One region of the Bradyrhizobium sp. CIAT3101 genome, then DNA from elsewhere that is predicted to be linked to it. Evidence: predicted binding sites of a transcription regulator. Region 1 holds the regulator's gene; the other holds the start of a gene.
What was found. Region 1 encodes HrcA, which represses chaperone genes, less so after heat shock. Its sites were predicted from a motif close to GTTAGCACTCNCNNNNNGNGAGTGCTAAC; they were not measured.
Positions count from the first base shown of each region.

Region 1 (5,841 bases):
TTCGAGAATGGAAATATCGAACGTGCCGCCGCCGAGGTCGTACACGGCGATCGTGCCGGTCTTGGTCTTGTCCAGACCATAGGCCAGCGCAGCCGCGGTCGGCTCGTTGATGATGCGCAGCACTTCAAGGCCCGCGATCTTGCCGGCGTCCTTGGTGGCCTGACGCTGGGCGTCGTTGAAGTAGGCGGGAACAGTGATGACCGCCTGGTCGACCTTCTGGCCGAGATGGGCTTCCGCGGTCTCCTTCATCTTCTGCAAGATGAACGCCGAAACCTGCGAGGGCGAGTAGGTCTGGCCGTCGGCCTCAACCCATGCGTCGCCGTTGGAAGCCTTCACGATCTTGTACGGAACGAGCTTCTTGTCCTTCTCGACCATCGGGTCGTCGTAGCGGCGGCCGATGAGGCGCTTCACTGCGAAGAACGTACGCTCTGGATTGGTCACGGCCTGGCGCTTGGCGGGCTGGCCGACGAGGCGCTCACCGTCGTCCGTCACGGCGACGATCGAAGGCGTCGTGCGCATGCCTTCGGAATTCTCGATAACTTTGGCGTTCTTGCCATCCATTACGGCGACGCACGAATTCGTGGTGCCGAGGTCGATCCCAATGACCTTTCCCATGGTCCTGATATCCTTGTTTTTGCGGCAGGTTGGCTGGGCCCAGAAGGCACCCGAACCGAAACCCCCTAAGATCAAACATTCGCGATATTGCGATGGTTGACGCTCATATAGGAGGGGGGGAGGGGCCCGCAAGGACCGAACGCAAGTTTCGGCCGTGAAAACATTGGGTTTTGGAAGATCATATCCGGGCTCAACCGCCCTTGCGGGTGAGGAAATATTAACAGGTTCGGCGATCTGCCGGCCCTGCCGCCGTGGTCGGCCCCGGCCCTGTTACCGGCGCGCCAAACCCGCTACAAGGCCGACCTGCCGGACAGCCTCGCCATGGGGCCGCCTCGCGCGACAAAGCGGCCCAATCGCCGACCATTGAACGGCCTCAATGTGAACCAATCAGAGTGCCCATGAAGCTGACCCGCCCCCTCGCCGCGCTCGCCCTCCTCGTTGCCACGGCACTTCCGGCGCTTGCCGCCGATGCCGTCTACCCGCCCGGCTTGCGCCTCGGCATGGTGCCGCTGGTCGGGTTGAACACGGCCAAAACCTTTCCGGGCTTCGAGAACGAGGATGGCAGCGTCAAGGTGCTGGTCACCGAACTGCCGCCGGCGGCTTACGGCGAGGTCGTGAGCGCCTTCACCGCCAATCCGGCCGGCAACAATGGCGTCAAGCCGGACAAGATCGAGACGCCGGCGGGCCTTGCCTATTTCACCACCGAGAGCGGCAAGGCCGGCACGACGCCGGTGAAGCGCTATTCGATGATCGTGCCGGGCACCGGCTTCTCCGGCTATGTCGCGGTGCAGGTCCCCGAAAACGCGTCGAAGATCTACACCGATGACGCGGTCCGCCAGATGTTTGCGACCGCCACCACCCGCAAGGAAGTGTCGGCTGACGAGCAGATCGGGCTGATGCCGTTCAAGATCACCGATCTCGCCGGCTTCAAGGACGTCCGCACGCTGGTGCCGGGCTCGAGCCTGATCCTGGCCGACGGCAACGAGAGCTCGGGCTATGAATCGAAGCCCTTCATCATCCTCGGCCTGATCGGCGCCACTCCGCAGCAGGCTGACGACCGCGCCCGCTTCGCCCAGGAAGCCGCGCTCCAGATTCCCGGCGTACGCGAGTCCCGCGTCACCATGTCCGAGCCGATCCGCATCAACGGCCAGCCGGGCTTTGAGACCCGGATCGACGGCGTCAGCGGCAAGGACAAGACCCCGGTGACGGTGGTGCAGTGGATCCGCTTCGGCGGCGGCACCTCGCTGCGCATCATCGCCAGTGCGCCGCGCGACCAATGGTCGGACGCCTTCACCCGCTTCCGCGCCGTGCGCGACGGCATCCAGCCGAAGGGCTAGCACGGTTCGTCCAGCACCCTCGGTGTCGTCCCGGCGAAGGCGATGTTGGGGCTGGCAGCTCAACCGCTAGCCAAAGCCGGCTGCATTTTCGGGCTTTTGTTCGTACACGAACGGAATTAGGCTTCCCTCCATTGGATCAACCTTTGAGGGGAGGTGGACGATGCTGGACCGACGACAAATCCTGGCGGCGCTGGGGACCACGGCGCTCGCGAGTCTCGCACCAAGCGCACTTTTCGCGGCAGCCTCGATCAAGCCGGATGACACCTCCGCGCTGCTCGTGATCGACGTGCAGAACTGCTTCCTGCCCGGCGGCAGCCTCGCGGTGAAGGAAGGCGAGCAGGTCGTGCCCGTCATCAACAAGATGGCGAAAGCGTTTTCGAACGTGGTGATGACGCAGGACTGGCACACGCCCGGCCACGTCTCGTTCGCATCGGTGCATTCCGGCAAGAAGCCGTTCGAGACCATCGACCTGCCCTACGGCAAGCAGGTGCTGTGGCCCGACCATTGCGTGCAGGGCACCGACGGCGCGGCGCTGTCGAAGGACCTTTCGATCCCGCAGGCCGAACTCATCATCCGCAAGGGTTTCCACAAGGACGTCGACAGCTATTCGGCGTTCCTCGAAGCCGACGGCAAGACAACGACGGGCCTTGCGGCCTATCTGAAGTCGCGCAAGATCAAGCGCGTCTTCGTTGCGGGTCTCGCGACGGATTTCTGCGTCGCCTGGACCGCGCTCGATGCACGCAAGGCAGGCTTCGAGGTCTATGTCGTGGAAGACGCCTGCCGCGGCATCGATACGCAGGGCTCGCTCGCGAAGGCCTGGGCCGACATGGCCAAGGCCGGCGTGAAGCGGATTCAGTCTGCGGACATCGCAGTGAGCGCGTAAGGCGCGGCAACTCTCAAACCCTCATCCTGAGGAGCGCGCCGCTTGGCGCGCGTCTCGAAGGATGAAGGCCGAGGCGTGAGAGCTGGGCCTGCATGGTTCGAGACGGCGCTGACGCGCCTCCTCACCATGAGGGATCAGAGCGCGCTCAGTTCGCTTCGTTGCTGTTCGCGGCCGGCGCAGGCTTGGCGCCACCCTTGGCGACGCCGACCAGCGCCGGGCGCAGCACGCGCTCGCCGATGGTGTAGCCGGCCTGCATGACCTGCACGACGGTGCCGGCGGGCACCGACGCATCCGGCACCTCGTACATCGCCTGCTGGAAGTTCGGATCGAACTTCTGGCCCTGCGGATCGAACTTCTTCACGCCATGCTTTTCCAGCGCGTTGAGCAGCGAACGCTCGGTGAGCTCGACGCCCTCGATCAGCGCGGTCAGGCCGGGATCGGCCGCGGCACGCGCTTCGGCCGGAACGGCATCGAGCGCGCGCTGAAGGTTGTCGGCGATGTCGAGCACGTCGCGGGCAAAGCCGGTGACGCCATAGAGCTTGGAGTCAGCGACCTCCTTGGCGGTGCGCTTGCGCAGATTTTCCATCTCGGCCAGCGTCCGCAGCATGCGGTCGCGCGCCTCGGCGGCTTCCTTCTGCAGCAATTCCACCGAACCCGGCTCGGGGTCGTCGGGCATGATGTAGGGTTTCGACACCACGGGCTCGCCGGTCGCGGCAGTCGTGTCTTCGGGTTGCCGGTCTCGATCGGTCATCGGCTCTCTTTTCGAACTGGTCTTACGGGATTTTGCTGGCCCGGATATCGTGCTTCGGGCGCTGAAAATCAAGCGCCCGTGATCGTCTCAAATGCCGGTCAGCCCCCCAGCAGGCGGCTGACGATGCGGGCGGCGTAGTCCACGGTCGGGATCACACGGGCATAATTCAGCCGCGTCGGCCCGATCACGCCCAAAACGCCGACGATGCGGCCGGCGGCATCCCGATAGGGCGAGATGATGGTGGAGGACCCCGACAGCGAAAACAGCTTGTTTTCGCTGCCGATGAAGATCCGGACGCCCTCGGCGGTTTCGGCACGCCCCAGCAGGTCGATGACGCCGCGCTTGGTCTCGAGATCGTCGAACAGCAGGCGAACGCGCTCGAGATCCTCCAGCGCGTGCAGGTCCTCCAGCAGATTGGCGTGGCCGCGGACGATGAGCTGGCGGTCCTCATTCTCGCCGCCAGACCAGCTCGCGATCCCGGCCGAGATCACCTTTTGCGTCAATTGATCGAGCTCGGCGCGAGCCTCGCCTAGCGCGGTTTCCAGCTCGAGCCGCGCCTCGGCGAGCGTCCGGCCGCGAATCCGCGCATTGAGGAAATTGCCGGCTTCGATGATGGCGGAGGAGGGAACTCCCGGCGGCAGCGCCAGCACGCGGTTTTCAACCTGGCCATCCTCGCCGACCAGGATCACCAGTGCCTTTTCGGGTTCCAGCCGGACGAACTCGATGTGCTTCAGCCTTGTATTTGATTTCGGCGTCAAAACGACGGCCGCGGTGCGGGTGAGACCCGACAGCCGCGTCAGCGCCTGATCGAGCGCCGCCTCGACTGATTGGGCCTGACCGACGGAGGTCAGCTGGCTCTGGATCGACTGCCGCTCCGCCTCGTTGAGATCGCCGACCTGCATCAAGGCGTCGACGAAGAAGCGCAGGCCGAGTTCCGTCGGTAGCCGGCCGGCAGACGTGTGCGGGGCGTAGATGAGGCCGAGATGTTCCAGATCGGCCATGACGTTGCGGACCGAGGCCGGCGACAGCGGCATCGCGATCAGCCGCGAGATGTTGCGCGAGCCCACCGGCTCGCCGGTCGCGAGGTAGCTTTCGACAATTTGACGAAAGATGTCGCGTGAACGCTCGTTGAGCTGGGCGAGGCCTGCGCGCGGCGCGATCAGATGGATCGGATCGTGATGGGCCACAGACGGTAACTCCTCTCAGATGCTCATAATTTGTCCATCCCCGAGGGTTCTGACAAGCGTGGCGTTTGCGGGGTGGAAAACCCGGGGTGAAAAAGCCTTGTCCTTTCCCCTTGCCGCCCACCCTCACCCCACCTACAAGCACCGCGAATAGCCCTTTTCCGAGAGTTTTGGAGGATTCCCCATGCGGCCAAGCCGCCGTGCGCCCGACGAATTGCGCCCCGTGACGCTTGAGCGTGGCGTGGTCAAATACGCGGAAGGCTCCTGCCTCGTGAAATTCGGCGACACCCATGTGCTGGTCACCGCCACCCTGGAAGACCGCCTGCCGCCCTGGCTGAAGGGCCAGGGCCGCGGCTGGGTCACCGCCGAATACGGCATGCTGCCGCGCGCGACCTCCGAACGCACCCGCCGCGAAGCGGCCGCCGGCAAGCAGAGCGGCCGCACCGTCGAGATCCAGCGCCTGATCGGGCGTTCGTTGCGCACCATCGTCGATCTCGAAGCGCTCGGTGAGCGCCAGATCACGGTCGATTGCGACGTGCTCCAGGCCGATGGCGGCACCCGCACCGCCTCGATCACCGGTGCCTGGGTCGCGCTCGCCGACTGCATCAACTGGATGAAGACGCGCAACATGATCAAGGCCAACGTGATGCGCGACAACGTCGCCGCGATCTCGTGCGGCATCTATCAGGGCAAGCCGGTGCTGGATCTCGACTATGCCGAGGATTCCGAAGCCGAAACCGACGCCAATTTCGTCATGACCGGCGACGGCCGCATCATCGAGGTGCAGGGCACCGCGGAACGCGAGCCGTTCACGCAGGACGAGTTCCTCGCGCTGATCGCCCTGGCGCAAAAGGGCATCGCGCGTCTGGTGGACTTGCAGAAACTGGCTGTCGCGTAGTCAATAGGCCCATGCACCGCCGAATCACCGGAAAGCTCGTCATCGCGACCCACAATCCCGGCAAGCTCGCCGAGATGAAGGAGCTGCTCGCGCCTCACGGCATCGAGGTGGTGTCGGCCGGCGAGCTCGGCCTGCCCGAGCCCGACGAGACCGGCAACGACTTCCGCAGCAAT
Region 1 covers NZ_CP121634.1:277,111-282,951, forward strand. The annotation lists gene dnaK (molecular chaperone DnaK) at 1-615, opposite strand, end outside; gene QA645_RS01145 (hypothetical protein) at 1,014-1,952, shown strand; gene pncA (bifunctional nicotinamidase/pyrazinamidase) at 2,113-2,835, shown strand; gene grpE (nucleotide exchange factor GrpE) at 2,981-3,586, opposite strand; gene hrcA (heat-inducible transcriptional repressor HrcA) at 3,685-4,773, opposite strand; gene rph (ribonuclease PH) at 4,955-5,668, shown strand; gene rdgB (RdgB/HAM1 family non-canonical purine NTP pyrophosphatase) at 5,680-5,841, shown strand, end outside.

Region 2 (5,841 bases), 1.3 Mb from region 1:
ACAGACCGAAATTTGAGCGCCTCGGCGCTATAGCCTTTGGCGACCTCCGTCGCCTCCAGAGGCGTCAGCCCGATCTCTTGGGCGACTGCGTGATCGATCTGCTTCGAAAGCGTGACGACGGCCAAGGTGGCTACCAGGAGCAGCGGGAGGTGGGGAATGTTCATCAAAACTCCTTCGCCTTCAAGGTTGGGCCAGGCCGTTGGCCGAGGCACTGGTAGTGCTACCGACCCTGGTTGCCGGCCGTCGACCCGGTGGTGGCCGACTCGGTGACGATTTCGGATATCAGCTTGGTGTCGGGGTCGATGAGCAGGATACGGTCTGGCAGCTTGACAAAGAGCAGTTCCTTCGCCTCGGGGACCTGGTCAACGACGTTATGCGGCATGGATTGCGCCGACATGGACTCTGGAACCTTGTCACCGACTTGCGGCTGCGCGCCCGATGGTGCGGATTGCGAGGGTGTGCTGGAGAGGCTGTTGCTGACCATCTGTTGCTGTGCCGGGTTCAGCGCCCCGTGAGCGTTGTTGCTTTGAGTAGTGTCGCTTGCGTTCTGAGCTGTGGCGACGGTACTGCCGAGAACGACAAGCAAAGCGCCGGAATAGAGAAGTCGATTCATGATGGTCTCCTTGATTGTGATGGATCCGAGCCGTACCTTTTGGGCGTGTCCCAGCGATGGTTACTGAATAAGGTGACGCACGTGCCGTGTCGGCGACCATTGCAGCCGGGACACTTGCGCGCGTCAGCTCGGTTGTCACTCTAATCTCCGCGCGGCGGGGGGATTGAGCCTTGATCGTTGTCAAGCTGTCGGCAGTAATTTTCCGTAGATCGCGCTGGAGTTCGACTACCGCCTCACGAGTGCCCTCAGAACCAGAGTGCCATCGGCTAAGCCGGATGTGGCATGAGGGATGATGCCGATTTGAAGTAACTCCGCTCGCGCTCCTCGTCATTGATGTTCATCGCAGGACTATGCTCGCAGACTCCCTCGTCCCAGGAGCCGGTGGGCGCGGCGGCGCTGGCGATTGATAGTCGTCAATGTGTGCAGAGGCATGTGGTTGTAGTCTGTCTGCCGCAACCGGTCATTTCTGCGGCGAAACACTCGTGAGTTATTATGCAGCTTCATGGACTCACACCAAGCAATGACGGTGGGCTTCGGTCGATCGGCGCGTTAGAGCCAACCTTCGATTCACGCGCCCGGGCTATCATCCAATCAGCTATTGCGATCGCGGTAGTGCTCTTGGCGCTCTGGGTTGCGCGTGGGTTCCTGGTGGCGCTGACCTGGGCAGCGTTAATCGCCATCGCGATCTGGCCGGCTTACATTCATTTCGCACGGCTGATCTCCAGCCGTCGTTCTTCCTTGTTAGCCCCGTTGCTGTTTACGATTCTGACCGGACTTGTCCTGCTTGTGCCCCTGATTTTGGTTGCGCATCAGATTGCACAGGGAAGCGGCGCTTTTCTAAGTGCGCTCGACCGCTTGCGTGAGAGTGGAATTGCAGTCCCGGTCTGGCTTGCGCAGCTGCCGATCGCCGGCCAGCAACTCGAGCTCTGGTGGCGCACCAACCTCAGCAATCCCGACATTCTGAGGGAATGGCTTCGCGGTGTGAATATCGAAAATCTCACGTCGTGGACCGGTGCCCTCGGGGGCGCGCTGTTGCATCGTCTATTTCTCTTTGCAATTACGCTGATCGCACTATTTGTAGCGCTCCGTGATGGCGTCTGGCTGGCGGATCGTGCCATGACCACCGCCGGCGATCTGATCGGAGATCCCGGCGCGCGCTTGATAAGCAGGATCGCCGATGCAATCCGCGCCACCGTGAACGGGACGATCGCAGCTGCGATCCTGAAAGGCGCCGCCATCGGTATCGCGTATGTCGCGACGGGAGTGCCGCATCCGCTGCTGTTCGCTGCTGTGACGACGGCGTTGGCGATGGTGCCCCTTGGCGCCTGGATCGCGCTCACGACGGCTGCACTGATATTGGCCTCTCACAGCAGTACGTTGCTGGCGCCCGTAAGCCTAATCGTTTTTGGCGCAGCAATCTTGCTGATCGGCGACAATCTCATTCACCCGGCCCTTATTGGAGGCACTGCGCAGCTACCATTCCTGCTGGTACTGATCGGAATCCTCGGCGGAGTGGATTCGTTTGGATTGATAGGTCTCTTTCTCGGCCCGGTGATTATGGCGGCTCTGCTCACCGTGTGGCGTGAATGGATTGCGTCGAGGCTTGACGAATAGAATGTCGAAACACTCATCAAATATCGAACCCGCCTTCCTGTTTGATCTCGATGGCACGCTGGTTGATAGCGTCTATCAGCATGTTCTTGCATGGAAGGAGGCGCTCGATGCAGAGGGCATCGAACTCTCGGTTTGGCGCATCCATCGCAAGATAGGAATGAGCGGAGGCTTATTCATCAATCAGCTTCTTCGCGAAACCGGCATCGAAATTGGCACTGAACGCGTTGAGCGGCTTCGCCGCGCCCATGCTGCCGCCTACCGACAGCAGTCAAATCGGGTTCGGCCATTGCCTGGAGTTCGCGAATTGTTGAAGTGGTTGTCGCAGGCCGGCATTCCATGGGCGATTGCGACCAGCGGCCGCCTGGAAACCGCAGCCGTCAATCTGACTTCGCTTGGGGTCGATCGGGATGCGGTTCCAGTCGTTACGCGTGATCAAGTCAAACATGCCAAGCCCGATCCGGATTTGTTTTTGACGGCTGCCGAACGGCTGAGCGTTCCCATCGAAACCGCAGTCGTTGTTGGCGATAGTGTCTGGGACATGTTGGCGGCGATCCGATGTCGCGCGTTGGGTATAGGTCTTTTAAGCGGCGGCTATGGGCCTGACGAGTTGCGACAATCCGGAGCGTTCCGCGTCTATGAAGACCCAGCAGATCTCCTGAGTCGCATCGACGAGGTTGCGGGTCGACGCTAAAGACGGGCTTCCAGCAGCTTCTCAAGGCGACCGAGCTGTATCTCGCAACAGGAGATCCCGTCGACGCGGTTGAGGAAATTCCGGCTGGAAATTTGCCCGCACAGTTCCCATCACCTGCTCGCGTACGGCTCAGGCCCTTGCTAAAGGACAAGCGGCTCGTCGGGTTCTCGAAGGATGAGATTTGAGCTTGCAGCATGACCGCTCAGGATGAGGGAGCGGGCTAAGCGCCTAAGCGGCGCTCTTCTTGGCGGCGGGAGCGTCGGTGAGGACGCCCATGATGTCGCTCTCCTTCATGATCAGCAGATCCTGGCCGTCGAGCACGACCTCATTGCCAGACCACTTGCCGAACAGCACGCGGTCGCCCACCTTGAGATCGACCGGGATTAGCTTGCCGGCTTCGTCGCGGCCGCCCGGGCCTACGGCGGTGATCTCGCCCTCGGAGGGCTTTTCCTTGGCAGTGTCGGGAATGATGATGCCGCCCTTGGTCTTCTCTTCGGCTTCGATGCGCTTGACCACGACGCGGTCATGGAGCGGACGGAATTTCATGCAGTTCTCCTTAGCTGTGGTGATTATTTCTGGCATTCGGAATGCGCGGGTGCGAGCGGCCCGTCACCTAAGGTTGTGGCACTAAAGTAGAATGTCTTCGGCGTGCAAGAAAGATTTGGTTTCCACGGTGATGAGCTCCCATTCGATTTGTCCGATCGGCCGGCGCCGCATCTCTCGTACTACTCAGGCGTTCCGGGTCCAGGCGTTGCCACCTTTTGTGGCCTGACCCCTGATCCGTAATCGATCAAGTAGAGCATTCGCAACGGCTTCCGAGGATGCCGGATTCTGTCCCGTGATCAGATCGCCATCGGAAACGGCATAGGGCTGCCACTTGTCTTTCCGGGAATAACTGCCGCCATTGTTCCTCAACATATCTTCGACCAAGAACGGTACGGCGTCCGTCAGTTCAATTGCAACCTCCTCGAGGTTGGAAAACCCGGTGACCGATTTGCCGGCGACAAGTGGACGGCCATTTGAAGCCATGGTGTAACGCAAGGCGCCGAGGCCATGGCAGACGAGCGCTAGAGGACGACCCGTGCGGAACATGGTTTCGATCAACGCGATTGAGTGGGGGTCATTGGCGAGATCCCACAAGGGGCCGTGGCCTCCTGGATAGAAGGCGGCATCATGGTCGCGGGCCGAAATGCTAGACAGCATCCGGGCGTTCGCCAACTCAGCTTGCGCGTAACCGTCGCGCCGAAAGCGAATAGTCGCTTCGGTCTCCGCCTCGGGCCGCTCGCTTCTTGGATCGACCGGCGGCAGGCCCCCCTCGGGAGACGCAAGTGTAAGAGCCATGCCGGCATCCCTAAAGATGTAGTAGGGCGTAGCGAACTCATCGAACCAGAAGCCGGTCTTCTTGCCAGTGTCTCCAAGTCGGTCGTGCGAGGTTAGTACGATCAACATCTTCACCTCAGGGTTGCTCCTCTTCAGCGCCTCCGTGGCAGTGGAGCATCAGGCATCATTGCTTGACGTTCATTGATGGCCATCAGTTTTGCCGTCAAAGTTCACACCAACGCTTATCGACGCACCGAGCTGGGCCGCGATAGCGCGGAAACGTGCAGCCTCTCACCTCAACCTCTCCCCGTGAAGAACGGAGAGAGGGAGAACATCCGGTCTTAGTCGATCACCTGGACGATCTTCTGCTGCTGCGGGTCAACCAGCACCACTTCGTCGCCGATAGCGAGATAGCGGTAGTTGGCGAGCTCTGGATGGTTGCGCGCCAGTTCTTCCGGCACCGGCTGTAGCGACAGACAGTTCGACGCGGAGGTTCCGCCTCCGCCGGCTGAAGGCGAGGTCGAGCCGACCGTCGTCGAAGAGCTGCGCACCAATTCCCTGAACCGCCTACGCGTGTCATCGCCGATGACAACCCGGTCGCCGCTGTAAGCGGCCGCCCTGCTGTAACCCGGTCCGTCGTCGAGAATATCGACGACCTCGCGTCGCCGCGGATCGATAATGGCAACGCGATTGTCGATCACCGTGTACTCGTAGTCCCGGTATTGCGGCATGATCCGCACGATATCGGGCGGCAACCGGCGCGCCTGCACGCCCCGCGGCAACCGTGTGCCTACATTGAGCTGGACATTGAGGTTCTGGCTGGTGGCAGTCCTGTCGTGCCGCAGCTGATCGACGACTTGCCTGCGCTGATCGTCGTTGACCGCACCCGAGGAAGTCTGGCGGTTCGATTGATCCGGCGCCCCTCCGGTCTTCTGGGTCTGTGTGTTGTCGGCCGGCCGCGCGCTCTGCTGCGGCGAGGATTTGGAGGGCTGGGCGGCGTGATCGAGTTGCTCTTTGCGATCTCGATCGATCTGCTGCTGGGTCTGCTGCTGCTTCGTATCGGCCGACCTGGTGGCGTCCTGCGCGCGGTCCTGCTTGGGCTGACCCTCGCGGGCCCGCAGCTTTTCCTCAGCCTGTTGCCTCTGGTCGGCAGCCGGCTTGGCATCGCGGCCCTGCTGCAGGTCCTTCTGCTGCGCCGTGCTCGAGGGCGCGCGCTCGCCACGGCTGGGCTGATCCTGGCTCTGCCGTGTCGGCTCATTGGACTCGCGGCCCTGCGGCTTCTGCGCCTCCTTGCTGCGCTCGGCCGGCGACGGTGCCTCACCGCGCTGCATGTCCTGGGCGCCGCCCATCGGCTCGGACTGCGCGCGTTCCTTGATGCGATCCGCCGCGCCGCCGCGATCCATCTCCTTCGACTGGGCGGCTGGACGGTCCATTTCCCTAGACTGAGATGCCGGTGACTGGGCGCGCGGACTCTCCTCGCGCTTCTGCGAACCTTCCGGCGATTGCGCAATGGCGGGACCGGCGCAAATCACCAATGCCGTCGCCGTCGTGTAAAGCCAATTTATCCTCATGGGAGACTCTCCTGTTGGTCCCCCCACCCGTC
Region 2 covers NZ_CP121634.1:1,589,482-1,595,322, forward strand. The annotation lists gene QA645_RS07315 (PRC-barrel domain-containing protein) at 1-164, opposite strand, end outside; gene QA645_RS07320 (hypothetical protein) at 221-613, opposite strand; gene QA645_RS07325 (AI-2E family transporter) at 1,106-2,227, shown strand; gene QA645_RS07330 (HAD family hydrolase) at 2,229-2,918, shown strand; gene QA645_RS07335 (co-chaperone GroES) at 3,147-3,464, opposite strand; gene QA645_RS07340 (type 1 glutamine amidotransferase domain-containing protein) at 3,648-4,373, opposite strand; gene QA645_RS07345 (DUF1236 domain-containing protein) at 4,580-5,641, opposite strand.
Region 2: QA645_RS07335 (co-chaperone GroES) is a predicted target of HrcA. The motif match lies at 3,493-3,521, and genes of this name have one in related genera.